Regions from separate parts of the Streptomyces sp. NPDC013317 genome, predicted to be linked through region 1. Evidence: riboswitches for the same ligand, from Rfam matches in the RefSeq annotation. Region 1 holds a riboswitch; each other region holds the start of a gene.

Region 1 (4,619 bases):
CTCCTCGGCGGCGACCTCTACACCGCGTACACCTTCGTCGCCGTCCCCGCGGCGATCTACGCGGCGGGCGCGGCCGGCTTCTTCGCCGTGCCGTACACGATCCTGGTCTACCCGCTGATCTTCACCTTCCTGCCGCGCCTCTGGTCGGTGTCGCACAAGCACGGGTACGTGACGACCTCGGACTTCGTCCGGGGCCGCTTCGGCTCCAAGGGCCTCTCGCTCGCGGTCGCCGTCACCGGCATCCTCGCGACCATGCCGTACATCGCGCTCCAGCTCGTCGGCATCCAGGCCGTCCTGGACGTGATGGGCGTGGGCGGTGGCGAGACCACGCACTGGTTCGTCAAGGACCTGCCGCTGCTCATCGCCTTCGGCGTCCTCGCGGCGTACACGTACTCCTCGGGTCTGCGCGCCCCGGCGCTCATCGCCTTCGTCAAGGACACCCTGATCTACATCGTCATCGCGGTGGCGATCATCTACATCCCGATCAAGCTCGGCGGCTTCGACGAGATCTTCGCCAAGGCCGGCGAGGCGTACGCGACGATCAACCCGGCGACCGACAAGCCGCGCGGTGCGCTGGTGCCGGGCGAGATGGGCCAGTGGGGCTACGCGACGCTGGCGCTCGGCTCGGCGCTCGCGCTCTTCATGTACCCGCACTCGATCACGGCGACGCTCTCCTCGCGCAGCCGTGACGTGATCCGCCGCAACACCACGATCCTGCCGCTCTACTCGCTGATGCTGGGGCTGCTGGCGCTGCTCGGCTTCATGGCGATCGCCGCCGGGGTCAAGGTCTCCAACGGCCAGCTCGCGATCCCGCAGCTCTTCGAGAACATGTTCCCCGACTGGTTCGCGGGCGTGGCCTTCGCGGCCATCGGCATCGGCGCGCTGGTGCCGGCCGCGATCATGTCGATCGCCGCCGCCAACCTCTTCACCCGCAACATCTACAAGGACTTCCTGAAGCCGGACGCCACACCGGAGCAGGAGACCAAGGTCTCCAAGCTGGTGTCGCTGCTCGTCAAGGTCGGCGCGCTCGCCTTCGTCCTCACCATGGACAAGACGGTCGCGATCAACTTCCAGCTGCTCGGCGGCATCTGGATCCTGCAGACCCTCCCGGCGCTGGTCGGCGGCCTGTTCACGCGCTGGTTCCACCGCTGGGCACTGCTCGCCGGCTGGGCCGTCGGCATGGTCTACGGCACGGCGGCGGCGTACGGCGTGGCCAGCCCGACCCAGAAGCACTTCGGCGGCTCGTCCGCCGAGATCCCGGGCATCGGCGAGATCGGCTACATCGGTCTCACCGCCTTCGTGATCAACGTGATCGTCACCGTCGTCCTGACCTTCGTCCTGAAGGCCGTGAAGGCGCCCGAGGGCGTCGACGAGACCTCTCCGTCGGACTACACGGCGGACGCGGGCGACGCGGGCGTGAAGCCGCTGCCCAAGGTCGGCGCCGGTCACTGACCGTTCCGGTACGGCGAAGGGCCCGGGGTCTCCGCGAGGAAATCCCGGGCCCTTCCGTGTGCCCCCGAGGCAGACTTCCCTCCATGGACTTCACCATCAGAGCGGTACGGCCCGAGGAGCACGAGACCCTCGGCGACATCACCGCGCGCGCCTACCTCGACGACGGACACCTCGACTTCGGCGAGGCGGACGACTACCTCCACCTGCTGCGGGACGTGCCCCGGCGGGTCGCGGAGGCGGAGGTGCTGGTGGCGGTGGACCGCACGGGCACCGTCCTCGGCGGGGTGACCTTCGCCCGGGGCGGTGAGGAGTGGGCCGACATCGCGGGCGAGGGCGAGGCCGAGTTCCGGATGCTCGCCGTGGCGAAGGAGGCGCGGGGCCGGGGCGTCGGCGAGGCGCTCGTACGGGCCTGTGTGGAGCGGGCGCGGGAGACCGGGGGATGCCGTCGCGTGGTGCTCTCCACCCAGGCCCGGATGGCCGCCGCGCACCGGATGTACGAGCGAACGGGCTTCGTCCGCACGCCCGGCCGGGACTGGAGTCCGCTCGCCGACATGGACCCCCTGCTCACCTACGCCTTGGAGCTCTGACTCGCCAACGACACAACATGTGGGGGGTGCTTCGAGGAGCGCCCCCCACATGTATGCTCATCCTCGCTGTCCTCGCAGGGGAATCCGGTGGAAATCCGGAACTGTCCCGCAACGGTGTGGTTTCTGCGTGCTTGCGCACGCGGACCGAGTCCGAAGACCTGCGGACGGCGCGCCCGGTCCTTCCGTTCCGGGTGCCACAGACGTCCGGGCCTCGCGGAGTGGGCCGTGGCGCGGCCCTCCCCTGTCCACGGGTGCGGCCGCCGCCCGCCTCCCTCCGCCGGCCCCGAGCCGAGCGAGGGAGAGCCCCACGTGACCATCGCGCCCGCCGATCCGGCCGCAGCGATCGAGAGCGACGGCAACGAGAGCGACGGACCCGGGACCGTGCTTCTGCGGACCCTGACCGACCTCACCGCCGACCTCACCGACACCGACCCCGGCAAGGTCGCCGCCGCCGCGCTGCGCGGCCGCAACGCCGGTTCGGACGAGGCGGAGCTGCGCGAGCTGGCCACGGAGGCGGCGGCGGGTCTGATCGCCGAGGACCCGGCGTACTCACGGCTCGCCGCCCGGCTGCTCACGATCACCATCGCCGACGAGGCGGCCTCGCAGGGCTCGGTCACCTTCTCGTCGTCCGTCACCGTCGGTCACCGCGAGGGCCTGATCGCCGACCGTACGGCCGAGTTCGTCCGGCGGCACTCCGAGCGGCTCGACGCGCTCATCGACGCGGACGCGGACGACCGCTTCGGCTACTTCGGTCTGCGGACCCTCTACTCGCGCTATCTGCTGCGTCACCCGATCACCCGCCAGGTGATCGAGACCCCGCAGCACTTCATGCTGCGCGTCGCCTGCGGCCTCGCCGAGGACGACTCCACCCGCGCGCTCGACGAGGTCGCCGCGCTGTACGGGCTGATGAGCCGGCTCGACTACCTGCCCTCCTCCCCCACACTCTTCAACTCCGGCACCCGCCACCCGCAGATGTCGTCCTGCTACCTCCTCGACTCCCCGCTGGACGAGCTGGACTCCATCTACGACCGGTACCACCAGGTCGCGCGGCTCTCGAAGCACGCGGGCGGCATCGGCCTGTCGTACTCCCGCATCCGCGCCCGCGGTTCGCTGATCCGCGGCACCAACGGGCACTCCAACGGCATCGTGCCGTTCCTGAAGACACTGGACGCCTCGGTGGCGGCCGTGAACCAGGGCGGACGGCGCAAGGGCGCGGCCGCGGTCTACCTGGAGACCTGGCACGCGGACATCGAGGAGTTCCTGGAGCTCCGTGACAACACCGGTGAGGACGCCCGGCGTACGCACAACCTGAACCTGGCGCACTGGATCCCGGACGAGTTCATGCGCCGGGTCAACGCGGACGCCGAGTGGTCGCTCTTCTCCCCGGCTGACGTGCCCGAGCTCGTCGACCTGTGGGGCGAGGAGTTCGACGCCGCGTACCGCGCCGCCGAGGCGAAGGGCCTGGCCCGCAAGACCATGCCGGCCCGTGACCTGTACGGCCGGATGATGCGGACCCTGGCCCAGACCGGCAACGGTTGGATGACCTTCAAGGACGCCTCGAACCGTACGGCCAACCAGACCGCCGAGCCGGGCCACACCGTCCACTCCTCCAATCTCTGCACGGAGATCCTGGAGGTCACGGACGACGGCGAGACGGCCGTCTGCAACCTGGGCTCGGTCAACCTCGGCGCGTTCGTGGTCGGTTCGGACATCGACTGGGAGCGGCTCGACGCGACCGTCCGTACGGCCGTCACCTTCCTCGACCGGGTCGTCGACATCAACTTCTACCCGACCGAGCAGGCGGGCCGCTCCAACGCCCGCTGGCGCCCGGTCGGCCTGGGCGCGATGGGCCTCCAGGACGTCTTCTTCCAGCTCAAGCTGCCCTTCGACTCCCCCGAGGCTCGCGCGCTGTCGACCCGCATCGCCGAGCGGATCATGCTCGCCGCGTACGAGGCGTCCGCCGACCTCGCCGAGCGCAACGGGCCGGTGCCGGCCTGGGACAAGACCCGCGCGGCCCGCGGTGTCCTGCACCCCGACCACTACGACGTGGAGCTCAACTGGCCCGAGCGCTGGACGGCGCTGCGCGAGCGGATCGCCGCGGTCGGCATGCGCAACAGCCTGCTGCTCGCCATCGCGCCGACGGCGACGATCGCCTCGATCGCGGGCGTGTACGAGTGCATCGAGCCGCAGGTCTCCAACCTGTTCAAGCGCGAGACGCTCTCGGGCGAGTTCCTCCAGGTCAACTCGTACCTGGTGGAGGAGCTGAAGAAGCTCGGCGTGTGGGACGCGCAGACCCGTGAGGCGCTGCGCGAGTCCAACGGCTCGGTGGCCGGCTTCACCTGGGTCCCGGCCGAGGTGCGCGAGCTGTACCGGACGGCGTGGGAGATCCCGCAGCGCGGTCTGATCGACATGGCGGCGGCCCGCACGCCGTTCCTCGACCAGTCGCAGTCCCTGAACCTGTTCCTGGAGACGCCGACGATCGGCAAGCTGTCGTCGATGTACGCGTACGCCTGGAAGCAGGGCCTGAAGACGACGTACTACCTGCGCTCCCGCCCGGCGACCCGGATCGCCCGCGCGGCC
Region 2 (4,619 bases), on a different contig from region 1:
CGAAGAGCTGGTCGTCCGGGTCCTGGACGACCAGCTGCACCGTCGTACGGAGCCGGGTCAGCCCCTTCCGGTCGTACGAGACGTCCTCGCCGTCCAGCCGGAGCGCGCCGCCCCCGCAGCGCAGCCCTCCGCTCAGCAGCCGCAGCATCGTCGTCTTGCCGCCGCCGTTGCGGCCGAGGAGGGCCATGGCCCGGCCTTCCGGCACGGCGAAGTCGATGCCGTCGAGGACGACGGGCCCGTCCTCGTACGCGAACGTGGCCTTCACCAGTTCCACGACAGGTGGTGCAGGACTCACGGCAGGGACCTTTCCAGTACGAGGGTGAGGGCGACGAGACCGGCGAGCAGGCCGGCCGTCGACGCCAGGAAGCGGCCCGAGACCGCGGCCTCGGGCACCAGGACCCGCAACGTGCCGTCGTAACCCCGGCCGGCCAGGCCCGTCTGCAGGCGCTGCGCCCGGTCGAAGGCGCGGACGAAGGCCGTGGCGCCGAGCCCGGCGAGGGAACGCCAGGTCGCCGCCCGCGTGGTCAGGCCGAGCCGGGCCGCCTGCGCCTGCCGGATCTTGGACATCGCATCCAGAAGAAGGAAGCTGATCCGGTACATCACGAGCGCCACATCCACCACGGGCGCCGGCACGCCGGCCCGCACCAGCCGGGGCAGGACGTCCGAGACGGGCGTCGTGAAGGCGAACAGCAGCACGCCCAGCGACGCCGACGAGGTCCGCAGCAGCAACTCGCCCGCGTGCACGGGCCCGTCGTGCGCGAGCGCCACCAGGCCCCGGTCCCCGCCCACCTCGAGGAGCAGCGGGACCGCTCCCGTCACACAGAAGCCCAGCGGGATGCGGAACGCGCGCCACAACTGGCGCCCCGGCACCCCGGCCGGCCCGAGAAGGACGGCCAGGGTGGCCACCGCGACCAGCACGGCACCCGGCCACGGCGGCAGGCACACCGCGCAGAGCGTCAGACCGAAGCCGAGTGCCGCTTTCTCGCACGGGTGACGGCGGCGCCAGCGACTGCTGTGCGCCGCCGCGTCGATCGGCAGCACCGGCGGCTACTCGTCGCCGGACGTGGACGTGGACGTGGCCGTGGCCGTGGCCGTGGACACCGGCGCCGAAGCAGGCTCGGGCACGGACCTCGGCGACTTCGCGAGCGCGCGGGCCTCGCCCTGCCTGCGACCCTTGTGCAGGCCGAAGTAGTAGGCGAGCACTCCGGCGCCGAGCGCAGCCTGCAGGGAGAAGAGCGCCGACTCGATCTCGCCGGACGGGGGTTCGTACAGCGGGGAGAACCACGGCTCGTAGTCCGGGTCGATCTCCGTGATCGCCGTCTCTGCCTCACCGTCGGCGCCGGTGAACGGCTCCTCCTTGTGGTCGCCCAGTCCCAGGACCAGCGGGAGGACGGCCAGCGCTCCGACGACGAGCAGGAGCAGTGCGTTGATCTTCGCGTTCCGGCTCATCAGGCGCTCGCCTCCGCTTTCTCGTTCTTCTTACGGGACGGGAGCAGCACCCCGAGGCGGGTCAGGTCCGCCTTGCTGGACTGCGTGAGCAGCCGCATGACCAGCACCGTCAGCAGGCCCTCGCTGACGGCGAGCGGCAGCTGCGTGACGGCGAAGATGCCACCGAACTTGGCCAGCGCGCCGAGCACACCGCTGCCCGGGTCCGGGAACGCCAGCGCGAGCTGGACGCTGGTCACGCAGTACGTCGACAGGTCGGCGACGAACGCGCCGAAGAACACGCTCACCATGAGCGGGACGTCGAAGCGGCGAAGCAGCCAGTACGTACCGAAACCGGCCCACGGCCCGACGATCGCCATGGAGAAGACGTTGGCACCGAGCGTGGTGAGCCCGCCGTGGGCGAGCAGCAGTGCCTGGAACAGCAGGGTGATCGTGCCCAGGACCGCCATCACCGGCGGCCGGAACAGGATCGCGCCGAGGCCCGTGCCGGTCGGGTGCGAGCAACTGCCCGTCACCGACGGGATCTTGAGCGCGGACAGAACGAAGGTGAACGCACCGGACGCACCGAGCAACAGGGTGGACTCGGGGTTGGCCTTGACCTCACGGGTCAGCGCGCGGACACCGTGGACGACGAAGGGAGCGGACGCGACGCCCCAGGCGGCCGCGTGCACAGGGGGCAGATACCCCTCGGCTATATGCATGGTTGGGAGACCCTCTCCAGCACCTCGTGGATGGACAACGCACCTTGGCCGGTCTCCTGGCTGACGGGTCATGCCGCCGCGGCTCCGCCTTCCCACACCCCCGCGGTCTCCCGCGGCGGTCCAGTGGCTTCCCCGGAGGGATGGAGCCGGACTTCCCGATCACAGTGGCGAGGGCCGCACCGGTACCGCACCGGTTTCCCGTACACCAAGGCGCTGTGACATTAGTGGGTTGACCAGGTACATCACAACACGGGAGGCGCCGCGGACGGTGTGTGACGGATCTCCCGCGCGCCCCACGCACCCCTGTCGCCCCTGTGCACGCCTCCCGCGCCCCCGCCTCACTCCTTCCGGTACGCGTACGCCTCCGAGGCCGCCGCCACCACCGCGTCCAGGTCCCCGCCGGCGCTCGCCGTGACGAGCGCGGCGACGGCGCCCTCGACGAAGGGGGCGTCCACGAGCCGTGAGCCGTCCGGAAGCTCGTCCTCCTCGGCGAGGAGCGCCTTGACGGTCAGGACGGCGCTGCCGAGGTCGACGAGCAGGGCCACTCCGGCGCCCCCGTCGACCGCGTTCGCCGCCTCGACGATCCGCTCGGAACTCGTGCCGAGACCCCCGTCGGGAGTGCCTCCGGCCGCGGCGACGGGAGCGGTCGCCCCGCCGCCCGCGAGCCCCTGGGCCAGGGCGGCGACCGCGTCGGCCACGGCCGCGCTGTGCGAGACGAGAACGATGCCCACCGTGCCCTGCCGGCCCGTCATGCGGCGGCCACCTCCGCGAGCGCGGCGATCAGCAGGGCCGACGAGGTGGCCCCGGGGTCCTGGTGCCCGACGGAGCGTTCGCCCAGATAGCTCGCCCTGCCCTTGCGCGCCCGGAGCGGGACGGTCGCGAGCGCCCCGCGCTCGGCCGCGTCCCGGGCCGCGGCGAAGGAGTCGCCGAGCTCCTCGGCCGCGGGGGTGAGCGCGTCCAGCATGGTCTTGTCCCCGACCTGGGCCCCGCCGAGCTGCGCGACTGCGGCGACCCCGGCGGCCAGCGCCGCGGCCAGGTCCTCCCGTGTCACCGATGCGGCATCCCCGAGCGCCTTGCCGGTCCGCCGCAGCAGCGTCCCGTACAGCGGCCCCGACGCACCCCCGACCGTGGAGATCAACTGCCGCCCCGCGGCCACGAGTACGGCCCCCGGAGTCTCGGGTGGATCCTTCTCCAGGATGTCCCTCACGGCGGCGAACCCCCGCTTCAGATTGGCGCCGTGGTCCGCGTCGCCGATCGCCGAGTCGAGCTCGGTGAGACGCTCCGCCTCACGGTCGACGACCGCCGCGGCACCGGTCAGCCAGCGACAGAAGAACGCGGCGTCGAACTCCTCCGGTTCGGTCATCCCCGCTCACCGGCCCCAGCGCAGCGCCGGCGTCTGCACGGGCGCGTCCCAGAGCCGGAGCAGCTCCTCGTCGGCCTGACAGAGCGTCACCGAGCAGCCGGCCATGTCGAGCGAGGTCACGTAGTTGCCGACCAGCGTGCGGGCGACGGGCACCCCGCGCTCGGCCAGCACGCGCTGCACCTCGGCGTTGAAACCGTACAGTTCGAGCAGTGGCGTGGCGCCCATCCCGTTCACGAGGGCGAGGACGGGACCGGACGGCCGCAGGTCCTCCAGGACGGCGTCGACGGCGACGTCCGCGATCTCGCCCGAGGTCATCATGGGCCGCCGCTCCCGTCCCGGCTCCCCATGGATTCCGATCCCCAACTCCAGCTCACCTTGCGGTAGTTCGAAAGTGGGACTGCCCTTGGCGGGTGTGGTGCAGGCGCTCAGCGCCACACCGAAACTCCGCGACCGTTCGTTCACGCGGCGGGCGAGCGCCTCCACCCGCTCCAGCGGCGCACCCTCCTCGGCGGCGGCACCGGCGATCTTCTCCACGAAGAGGGTCGCCCCCGTCCCGCGCCGGCCGGCGGTGTACAGGCTGTCCGTCACCGCCACGTCGTCGTCGACGAGCACCTTCGCGACCTGGATGCCCTCGTCCTCCGCGAGTTCGGCGGCCATGTCGAAGTTGAGCACGTCACCGGTGTAGTTCTTGACGACGAACAGCACCCCGGCCCCGCTGTCGACCGCGGCGGCCGCGCGCACCATCTGGTCGGGGACGGGCGACGTGAACACCTCTCCGGGGCAGGCGGCCGCCAGCATCCCGGGCCCCACGAAGCCCCCGTGGAGGGGTTCGTGCCCGGACCCGCCCCCGGACACCAGCCCCACCTTCCCGGCGACCGGAGCGTCACGCCGCAGTACGACGCGGTTCTCGACGTCGACGGTGAGTTCGGGATGCGCGGCGGCCATCCCGCGCAGGGCATCGGCGACGACGGTCTCCGGAACGTTGATCAACATCCTCATGGGTACCTCCTGAAGCGATGACGGTCGATCCGCTGAGCCTGCTCCGTTCCGCTCGCGCCCACACGTGCCGGTCGCCGCCGCCGGCACCGCGCTACGGCGCGGGCAGCACC
Region 3 (4,619 bases), on a different contig from region 1:
GGCTGGGTGCGCTCAACGACCTCCGGCTGACCATCGGGACCCGTCTGGAGGTCACCGACGAGGACGAGAGCGGCGAGCTGTACCGGCTGCCCGACTCCGATCCGCGCAAGCCGATGGTGATGGCATACCTCTGGCTCGGCGCGCTTCAGGAGTCACTCGTCGAGACGCTGATGTCCGGGGCCTGATACTCGCCGCCCCGATACCGGCCGGTAGTGCGTCGTTCGCTCAGCGGACACTCAAATCCGCATAACGAATACGTCAAAGAAGTCTTCTCACTGGTCCTCTTGAGTGGCCTTTGTCCGCTTTTTCATGTGGTGTGCGCCACATTCCCCCTCCTCGATCACTGTTTCCCCCGTGATAAATCTTCACGACCGCCCGGGGACGCCACCCCTGTTCCCGGGGGCGCTTCGGCCGGCTGACCGCCGGTAGCACTCCATCCATATCCGGGGGGATCAGGACCTGATCCGCAGTCAGACGCAGTCGGCGCGGAACAGCATGGAGAAAGGCGCACCACCATGACCTCAGTGCAGGTCGACAAGCAGCACGACGGCAGTGAGGCCGCGGACTCCGCCGACGGCGAGGGTTATCACCGGGCACTCGGCGCCCGCCAGATCCAGATGATCGCGATCGGCGGCGCCATCGGCACGGGCCTCTTCCTGGGCGCGGGCAAGGGCATCTCCAAAGCGGGGCCCAGCCTGATCCTCGCGTACGCCATCGCGGGCCTCGTCATCTTCTTCATCATGCGGGCGCTCGGCGAGCTCCTCATGTACCGCCCCGTGTCCGGCTCCTTCTCGGAGTACGCGCGGGAGTTCATCGGCCCCTTCGCGGGCTTCGTGACCGGCTGGACGTACTGGCTCTTCTGGGTCGTCACCGGCATCACCGAAGTGACCGCCGCCTCCGAGTACATGCAGTACTGGACCAAGAACACCGACGGCGTGCTCAATCAGCCGCAATGGGTGTTCGCCCTGATCTTCACGGTCGTGCTGTTCCTCGCGAACCTGATCTCCGTCAAGCTCTTCGGCGAGCTCGAGTTCTGGTTCTCGATGGTCAAGGTCACCGCGATCGTCGGCATGATCCTCATCTGCGCCGGCATCCTCACCATCGGCTTCTCCGACGCCGGTGACACCGCCTCCATGACCCTGCTGTGGTCCGAGGGCGGCTTCTTCCCCAAGGGCATCGGCTCCACCCTGATGACCCTGCAGATGGTCATGTTCGCCTTCCTCGCCGTCGAGCTGGTCGGCGTCACGGCGGGCGAGTCCAAGGACCCGAAGACCGTCCTGCCCAAGGCCATCAACACCGTGCCGTGGCGCATCGCCGTCTTCTACGTCGGCGCGCTGATCATGATCCTGTCGGTCGTCCCGTGGACCCACTTCCAGCCGGGCGTATCCCCGTTCGTCGCGGCCTTCGAGAAGATGGGCCTCGGCGTCGGCGCCGCGATCGTGAACTTCGTCGTCCTGACCGCCGCGCTCTCCTCCTGCAACTCGGGCATGTACTCCACCGGCCGCATGCTGCGCGACCTCGCGCTCAACGGCCAGGGCCCGAAGTTCTTCACCAAGCTCACCAAGAACGGTCTGCCGCTGGTCGGCACCTCGTTCTCGGCCGGCCTGATGATGGTGGGCGTCTGGATCAACTACCAGTGGCCCGGCGACGCCTTCAACTACGTCGTCTCCTTCGCCACCATCTCCGGCATGTGGGCCTGGATCATGATCCTGGTCTGCCAGGTCCGCTTCCGTCGCAAGGCCGACCGCGGCGAGCTGCCCCAGTCGTCCTTCAAGGCGCCCGGCGGCATCTGGTGCAGCCTCTTCGCCCTCGCCTTCATCGGCATGGTCATCGTGCTGATGGGCATCGACAAGGACGCCCGGATCTCGCTCTACTGCGCGCCGCTGTGGGGCCTGATCCTCGGGGTCTCCTACCTGGTCCTGAAGGCCCGCAACCCGGAGGGCGCGGCCTTCGCCAAGCGCTCCTGACCCGGCCTGTCCAGCATTCGGGCCGCTCCGTACCACTCCTCGGTACGGAGCGGCCCCTCTGCTTATCCTGTCGGACATGCTGACCATCACCCGGGCCCTGTACGACCAGATCGTGGAACACTCCCGCGCGGACCACCCCGACGAGGCCTGCGGCGTGGTCGCGGGTCCCGCCGGCAGCGGCCGCCCCGAGCGGTTCATCCCGATGCTGAACGCGGCGCGCTCGCCCACGTTCTACGAGTTCGACTCCGCCGACCTCCTCAAGCTCTACCGCGAGATGGACGACCGGGACGAGGAGCCCGTGATCGTCTACCACTCGCACACCGCCACCGAGGCCTACCCGTCCCGTACCGACATCACGTACGCCAACGAGCCCGGCGCGCACTACGTCCTCGTCTCCACCGCCGACACCGACGGCGCGGGCCCCTTCCAGTTCCGCTCCTACCGGATCGTCGAGGGCGTCGTGACCGAGGAGGACGTGAAGGTCGTCGAGGAGTACGGCGTCTGAGACACTGACGCGACCATCAGGGCGGCAGGACCCAGGAAGCCGGTGCGAATCCGGCACGGTCCCGCCACTGTGACCGGCCCCTCCGGGGGCCGGAAGCCAGGAACTGACCTGCCGCCTCTCACCACCGACTGGGGACGTGGAAATCCCCGGAGGAGGCTCGTCCGCCATGACCTGGCCCCGTCGTACCCTGCTGCCCGCCGCCGCCCTCGTCCCGCTGCTCGCGGCCTGCGCGGCCCCCGCTGAGAAGGACGCCCCCGCCGCCAAGGCCGCACCGGGGTTCCCGTACACCGTCTCCAACTGCGGTGTGAAGACGACCTACCAGGCACCGCCGCAGCGGGTCGTCACCATGAACCAGCACGTCACCGAGGTGATGCTCGCCCTCGGCCTGGAGAAGTCCCTCGTCGGCACGGCCTACCTCGACGACCGGATCCTGCCCGCGTACAAGAAGGCGTACGACTCATTGCCGGTCCTCGCCAAGGAGTACCCCTCCAAGGAGGCCCTGCTCGCCGCGAACCCCGACTTCGTCTACGGCGGCTACTCCAGCGCCTTCGACGCGAAGGCCGGACGCGCCCGGGACGACCTGAAGGCGGCGGGCGTCAACACCCGCCTGAACATGGAGTACTGCCCCTCCGGCGCCTCCTCCCTCGCCGACCTGTACCGCGAGGTCGACGAGGTGGCCCGGACCTTCGGCGTCCCCGAACGCGGCACGGAGTGGACGGCCGGGGCGAAGAAGACGGTCACGGCGACCGGGCAGAGGCTCGACGGGGTCACCCCTGTCCCGGTGTTCGTCTACGACAGCGGCGACAAGACCGCGTTCACCGCCGGAGGCAAGGGAATCGGCAACGAGCTGATCTCCCTCGCGGGCGGCCGGAACGTCTTCGCCGACCTCGGCAAGCCCTTCGGGGACGCGACCTGGGAGCAGGTCGTCGCCCGCAAGCCGGAGGTGATCGTCATCTACGACTACGGCTCCACGACCGTCGAACAGAAGAAGAAGCGCCTCCTCGACGACCCGGCCCTCCAGGACGTCCCGGCGGTCAAGAACCGCCGCTTCGCCGTCCTGCCGCTCTCCGACGCCGTCCTCGGTGTCCGGGTCCCCGCGGCGATCGAGAAGCTCGCCACCCAGCTCCACCCGACCCGATGACCGCCACCTCGTCCCCGCCCCCGTCCCCGGCCGCCGGAGCGGAACGGGACACGGCCCCCGAGGGCCGGGCCCCGGCCGCTCCGGCGCCGGCCGGGCGCGGGCGGTTCGCACTCGTCCTCGGGGGGCTGGTCGCCGCGCTCGCGGCAGCCGTCGTCGCCGGGGTCGCACTCGGGTCGGTACGGATACCCGTGGGCGCGGTCACCGAGATCCTCACCGGCCGCGCCGCCCCCTCCCCGTACCGCACGATCGTGCTCGACGTCCGGCTGCCGCGCGTCCTGCTCGGCGCGGTCGTCGGCGCCGGGCTCGCCGTCGTCGGCGCCGTCCTCCAGGCCCTCGTCCGCAACCGCCTCGCCGACCCCTTCCTCCTGGGCATCTCCTCGGGAGCGTCCACCGGGGCCGTCCTCGTGCTCGTCCTCGGCGTCGGCGGCGGGATCACCACCACCGTCGCCATGCCCGCCGGGGCCTTCGCCGGCGCCCTGCTCGCCCTGGTCCTCGTCTACGCGCTCGCCCGCCGCGGCTCCACGATGACCGGCTCCCGGCTCGTCCTCGCCGGCGTCGCCGTCTCGTACATCCTCTCCGCGCTGACCACCCTGCTCCTCGTCCTCGCGGGCCGCCCCGAACACTTCCAGGAGGCGATGTTCTGGTCCCTCGGCGGCCTCGGCAGCGCCCGCTGGGACACCCTCGCCCTGCCCGCCGCCGTCCTCGTCCTCGGCGTCGCCGCCCTGCTCACCCTCGCCCGCCCCCTGGACCTGCTCCTCGTCGGCGAGGAGGGCGCGACCGTCCTCGGCCTGGACACCGCCCGCTTCCGCGCCGTCGTCTTCGTCCTGGCCTCCCTCGTCACCGCCGTCATGGTCTCCGTCAGCGGAGCCGTCGGCTTCGTCGGCCTGATGGTCCCGCACGCCGCCCGCATGGCCGTCGGCGCGCCGCACCGCCGCCTCCTGCCGGTCGCCGCGCTCGGCGGCGCGCTCGCCCTGATCCTCGCCGACCTCGCCGCCCGTACCGTCGC
Region 4 (4,619 bases), on a different contig from region 1:
GAGCGCGGGCACGGACGGGTCGGAGAGCGTGCACACCACGTCGTTGTCGGCGGGCAGCCGCTTGCGGGTGACGCCGCTGGCGACCATCTGCGCGTCGCAGAGGATGGGCGCGCCGGCGCGCAGGGCGGCGCGGGCGCGGGAGACGACCTCGGGCGAGTACGCGAGGTCGCGGACGAGGTCGACCATGCCGCAGGCGTGGATCATGCGCACCGCGACCTGGCTGACGTCGGCGGGCAGACCCGCCAGATCCGCTTCGGCGCGGATCGTGGCAAAGGACTGGCGGTAGATCTCCGCGCCGTCCTTCTCGTAGTCGAACATCCTGTTGCTCTCGCTCATCTCGTTGGGGTGCGGGCCGCCGCGACGGCGTGGGGAAGGTCTGTACGGGGGGTGGGGCGGCCGTCCACGAGGTAGTGGCCGTCGTCGGTGGCGACGACGTCGACCCAGGCGCGGCCCTGCGGGTGGCCGCACCGACGCTCGCACCCGGAGAAGTGGACGGGGAGACCGCCGCGGCCGGGAGTGGCGTCGGCGCGCACGTCCGCGAGGGACTTGGCGCAGCCGGGGCGCCCGGTGCAGGCGCCGACGCCGACCCAGGGGTCGGCGGGCCGGGTGATGAGGCCGGCCGCGTCGAGCTCCGGCAGTCGCTCGGGGGAGGCCCCGACGACGACGGCACCACGCCAGGGCGTGAGCCGCACCTCGTCGGCGGGCAACAGCGCCCGGAGTTGGGCGGCGGTCAGCCGCCCGAGGGGCGCGAGCACGTGCAGCGCGCGCCCGCCGAGCGCTCCGGGCTCGGGCGGAGCGCGGTGCGGCAGCGGCGGTGCGGGGGTGACGGGGCGGGCGTCGACGCCGGCCCGCGCGAGTGCGGCGGCGAGGTCGAGGAGGCCGGTCTCGGCGTTCGCCGCGCCGGCCCCGTCCTCCGGGCCGTCGGCGCCCGGCAGCCCGTTCGGGCCGGCGGCGTCGGTGGCTTCCGCTTCCGGCGCTCCGGAGCGCGGCAGTTCCTTCACGCGCCACGCGCCGTTTCCGGCGTCCTGTGCGGCCCGCAGGAACGCGTCGGCCGCGGCGAGCGCGGCTCGCGGCGCGTCGGCACCTGCGACGCGGAACGCCTGTCCGCCGACGCACAGCAGGGCGTCGGCGGCGCGCGGCGCGGGGCCGACGCTCCCGCTCGCCGTGGCTCCGCCGGGCGACGGGCTCGTGCCCGTCCGGTCGGCGTCCGGCCGGGGGCCTTCTGCGATCAAGGTCACATCTCCGCCCAGCCCCGCCACGTCGCCGCGGCCGTCGTCCAGGGCGAAGAGGAAGCGGCCCGAGAGGGCCGCCGTCCAGGGGGTCGCGCACAGCAGCGCGTCCAGCTCGCGGGCCCACAACTGGACGTCCGCGTGGCCGAGTCCGTCCAGTGTGGCCGCCGGGGAGGCGACGATGTTGCGGACCCGTTCGTGGGTGGTCGAGGGGAGGAGGCCCGCCTCCGCCAGGCGGTCCGCCAGTTCCGCGCCGCAGCCCTCGCCGAGGCCCCGCAGCTCCACGTTCCCCCGGGACGTGACCGTCACCCGTCCGTCGCCCAGGGACTCCGCCGCCGACGCCAGAACCTGGACCTGACGAGACGTCAACAACCCTGCGGGCAGGCGCAGTCGGGCCAGGCGACCGTCGTCGGCGGGGTGCAGTCGGAGCGCCCCGGGGCAGGCGTCGCCACGGTCCCGTATGAGAGGTTCGCCCTGGTTGGGCGCAGGGGGCGTGGTGGGCGGCATGGCGGCGAGCATACCCACGTGAATCCGGGTGACCCCCCGGGCCGCCGAGCGCACGATCTACTATGCAGATCGGCATGGGGTCCCAGGACCCCGGGGAGGAAGCCCGGTGAGAATCCGGCGCGGTCCCGCCACTGTGAGCCGGGTCCCGGAAGGGGCCGGGTGAGTCAGGAACTCCTGCCGTCCACACGACCACCCGGGGCGCGGACAACCCCGAGGAAGGCCTGCGCACGCATGCGAATTCTGTTGCTGTCGCACTCCGACACCGACCTGCTCAGCGCCCGCGCGGCCGGCGGCCCCGTCGCGTACCGGTTCGCCAACCCCTCCCGCCTCGCCCTGGACGACCTGCCCGGGCTCCTGGACGGCGCCGACCTCGTTCTCGTACGCCTCCTCGGCGGTCTGCGCGCCTGGGAGGACGGCCTGGACGCCCTGCGGGCGACGGAGAAGCCGCTGGTCGTGCTCTCCGGGGAACAGGCTCCCGACGCCCAGCTGATGGAGGCCTCCACCGTCCCTGTCGGCGTCGCCACCGAGGCCCACGCCTACCTCGCGCACGGCGGCCCGGCCAACCTGGAGCAGCTGGCCCGGTTCCTCTCCGACACCGTGCTGCTCACCGGTCACGGCTTCGACGCCCCGGCCGCCGCGCCCACCTGGGGCCCGCTGGAGCGGGAGGCGCGCGCCACCGACGGCCCGACCGTCGCCGTGCTCTACTACCGCGCCCACCACATGAGCGGGAACACCGCCTTCGTCGACTCGCTCTGCGCGGCGATCGAGGACGCGGGCGCGCGTGCCCTGCCGCTGTACGTCGCCTCCCTGCGCGCCCCCGAGCCGGAGCTGCTCGACACCCTTCGTACGGCCGACGCGATCGTCACCACCGTCCTCGCGGCCGGCGGCACCAAGCCCGCCGAGGCGCAGGCGGGCGGGGACGAGGACGCCTGGGACGCGGGCGCGCTCGCCGCCCTCGACGTGCCGATCCTGCAGGCGCTCTGCCTCACCGGCTCGCGCGCCGCCTGGGAGGAGAACGACGAGGGCCTCTCCCCGCTGGACGCCGCGAGCCAGGTCGCCGTGCCCGAGTTCGACGGCCGGCTCATCACCGTCCCGTTCTCCTTCAAGGAGATCGACGAGGACGGACTTCCGGCGTACGTCGCCGACACCGAGCGCGCCGCGCGCGTCGCCGGGATCGCGGTCCGCCACGCCCGCCTGCGGCACATCCCGAACGCCGAGAAGAGGCTCGCGCTGGTCCTCTCCGCGTACCCGACCAAGCACTCCCGGATCGGCAACGCGGTCGGCCTCGACACCCCCGCCTCCGCCGTCGCGCTCCTGCGGCGCCTGCGTGAGGAGGGGTACGACTTCGGCCCGGTCGAGGAGATCCCCGGGCTGGTCTCCGGGGACGGCGACGAGCTGATCTACGCCCTGATCGAGGCCGGTGGCCACGACCAGGACTGGCTGACCGAGGAGCAGCTGGCGAAGAACCCCGTCCGCATCCCGGCCGCCGACTACCGCCGCTGGTACGCGACCCTCCCGGCCGAGCTGCGCGAGGCCGTCGAGGAGCACTGGGGCCCGGCGCCCGGCGAGATGTTCCTCGACCGGTCCCGCAACCCCGAGGGCGACATCGTCCTCGCCGCCCTGCGGCGCGGGAACCTCCTCGTCCTCATCCAGCCGCCGCGCGGCTTCGGCGAGAACCCGATCGCGATCTACCACGACCCCGATCTCCCGCCGTCCCACCACTACCTGGCCGCCTACCGCTGGATCGCGGCGCGCGCCGAGGACGGCGGCTTCGGCGCCGACGCGATGGTCCACCTCGGCAAGCACGGCAACCTGGAGTGGCTGCCCGGCAAGAACGCCGGCCTGTCCGCCGCCTGCGGACCGGACGCGGCGCTCGGCGACATCCCGCTGGTCTACCCGTTCCTGGTCAACGACCCGGGCGAGGGCACGCAGGCCAAGCGTCGCGTGCACGCGACGCTGGTCGACCACCTGGTGCCGCCGATGGCCCGCGCCGACTCGTACGGCGACATCGCCCGCCTGGAGCAGCTGCTCGACGAGTACGCGCAGATCTCCTCCATGGACCCGTCCAAGCTGCCCGCCATCCGCGCGCAGATCTGGACGCTGATCCAGGCGGCGAAGCTCGACCACGACCTGGGCCTGGAGGCCCGACCGGAGGACGACGGCTTCGACGACTTCCTGCTGCACGTCGACGGCTGGCTGTGCGAGGTCAAGGACGCCCAGATCAGGGACGGTCTGCATGTGCTCGGCGGGGCGCCGGCCGGTCCCGAGCGCGTGAACCTGGTGCTCTCGATCCTGCGCGCCCGGCAGATCTGGGGCGGCACGCAGGCCCTGCCGGGTCTCCGTGAGGCCCTGGGCCTGGACGAGTCCGCCGCGACCCGCACCACCGCCGACGAGGCGGAGGCGACGGCGCGCGAGCTGGTCGAGGCGATGGAGGCGGCGGACTGGTCCGTGGACGCGGTCCCGGCGGTCGCCGCCGCGTACGGTCCCGACGTCCAGGCCGTCCTCCGCTTCGCCTGCGAGCAGGTCGTGCCGCGGCTCGCCGCCACGACCGACGAACTCGCCCACGCCGTCCATGCGTTGAACGGCGGCTTCGTCCCGGCGGGGCCCTCCGGGTCGCCGCTGCGCGGCCTGGTCAACGTGTTGCCGACCGGCCGGAACTTCTACTCCGTCGACCCCAAGGCCGTCCCCTCCCGCCTCGCGTGGGAGACCGGCCAGGCGCTCGCCGACTCGCTCCTGGAGCGCTACCGCTCCGACAACGGGGAGTGGCCGACCTCCGTCGGTCTCTCGCTGTGGGGCACGAGCGCGATGCGCACGGCGGGCGACGACGTGGCCGAGGCCCTCGCCCTGCTGGGCGTCCGCCCCACCTGGGACGACGCCTCGCGC

The links. A riboswitch is a leader RNA that binds a small molecule or an ion and turns the genes downstream of it on or off. The one in region 1 is predicted to bind cobalamin.
Region 2: linked by a shared signal. The riboswitch ahead of ACZ3IJ_RS11850 (energy-coupling factor ABC transporter permease) and the one ahead of ACZ3IJ_RS07210 (ribonucleoside-diphosphate reductase subunit alpha) in region 1 are both predicted to bind cobalamin.
Region 3: linked by a shared signal. The riboswitch ahead of ACZ3IJ_RS29680 (ABC transporter substrate-binding protein) and the one ahead of ACZ3IJ_RS07210 (ribonucleoside-diphosphate reductase subunit alpha) in region 1 are both predicted to bind cobalamin.
Region 4: linked by a shared signal. The riboswitch ahead of cobN (cobaltochelatase subunit CobN) and the one ahead of ACZ3IJ_RS07210 (ribonucleoside-diphosphate reductase subunit alpha) in region 1 are both predicted to bind cobalamin.

What each region holds. Positions count from the first base shown of each region.
Region 1 covers NZ_JBVHDX010000002.1:545,472-550,090, forward strand. The annotation lists gene mctP (monocarboxylate uptake permease MctP) at 1-1,452, shown strand, start outside; gene ACZ3IJ_RS07205 (GNAT family N-acetyltransferase) at 1,536-2,039, shown strand; cobalamin riboswitch at 2,072-2,219, shown strand; gene ACZ3IJ_RS07210 (ribonucleoside-diphosphate reductase subunit alpha) at 2,349-4,619, shown strand, end outside.
Region 2 covers NZ_JBVHDX010000003.1:675,040-679,658, reverse strand. The annotation lists gene ACZ3IJ_RS11865 (energy-coupling factor ABC transporter ATP-binding protein) at 1-295, opposite strand, end outside; gene cbiQ (cobalt ECF transporter T component CbiQ) at 292-1,041, opposite strand; gene ACZ3IJ_RS11855 (energy-coupling factor ABC transporter substrate-binding protein) at 1,048-1,449, opposite strand; gene ACZ3IJ_RS11850 (energy-coupling factor ABC transporter permease) at 1,449-2,147, opposite strand; cobalamin riboswitch at 2,177-2,372, opposite strand; gene ACZ3IJ_RS11845 (PTS-dependent dihydroxyacetone kinase phosphotransferase subunit DhaM) at 2,486-2,899, opposite strand; gene dhaL (dihydroxyacetone kinase subunit DhaL) at 2,896-3,510, opposite strand; gene dhaK (dihydroxyacetone kinase subunit DhaK) at 3,517-4,509, opposite strand.
Region 3 covers NZ_JBVHDX010000014.1:103,183-107,801, forward strand. The annotation lists gene ACZ3IJ_RS29665 (DUF2017 domain-containing protein) at 1-185, shown strand, start outside; gene ACZ3IJ_RS29670 (amino acid permease) at 516-1,967, shown strand; gene ACZ3IJ_RS29675 (M67 family metallopeptidase) at 2,044-2,472, shown strand; adenosylcobalamin (AdoCbl) riboswitch at 2,480-2,630, shown strand; gene ACZ3IJ_RS29680 (ABC transporter substrate-binding protein) at 2,639-3,613, shown strand; gene ACZ3IJ_RS29685 (FecCD family ABC transporter permease) at 3,610-4,619, shown strand, end outside.
Region 4 covers NZ_JBVHDX010000008.1:264,189-268,807, reverse strand. The annotation lists gene ACZ3IJ_RS22300 (precorrin-8X methylmutase) at 1-318, opposite strand, end outside; gene ACZ3IJ_RS22295 (cobalamin biosynthesis protein CobG) at 333-1,748, opposite strand; cobalamin riboswitch at 1,794-1,928, shown strand; gene cobN (cobaltochelatase subunit CobN) at 1,968-4,619, shown strand, end outside.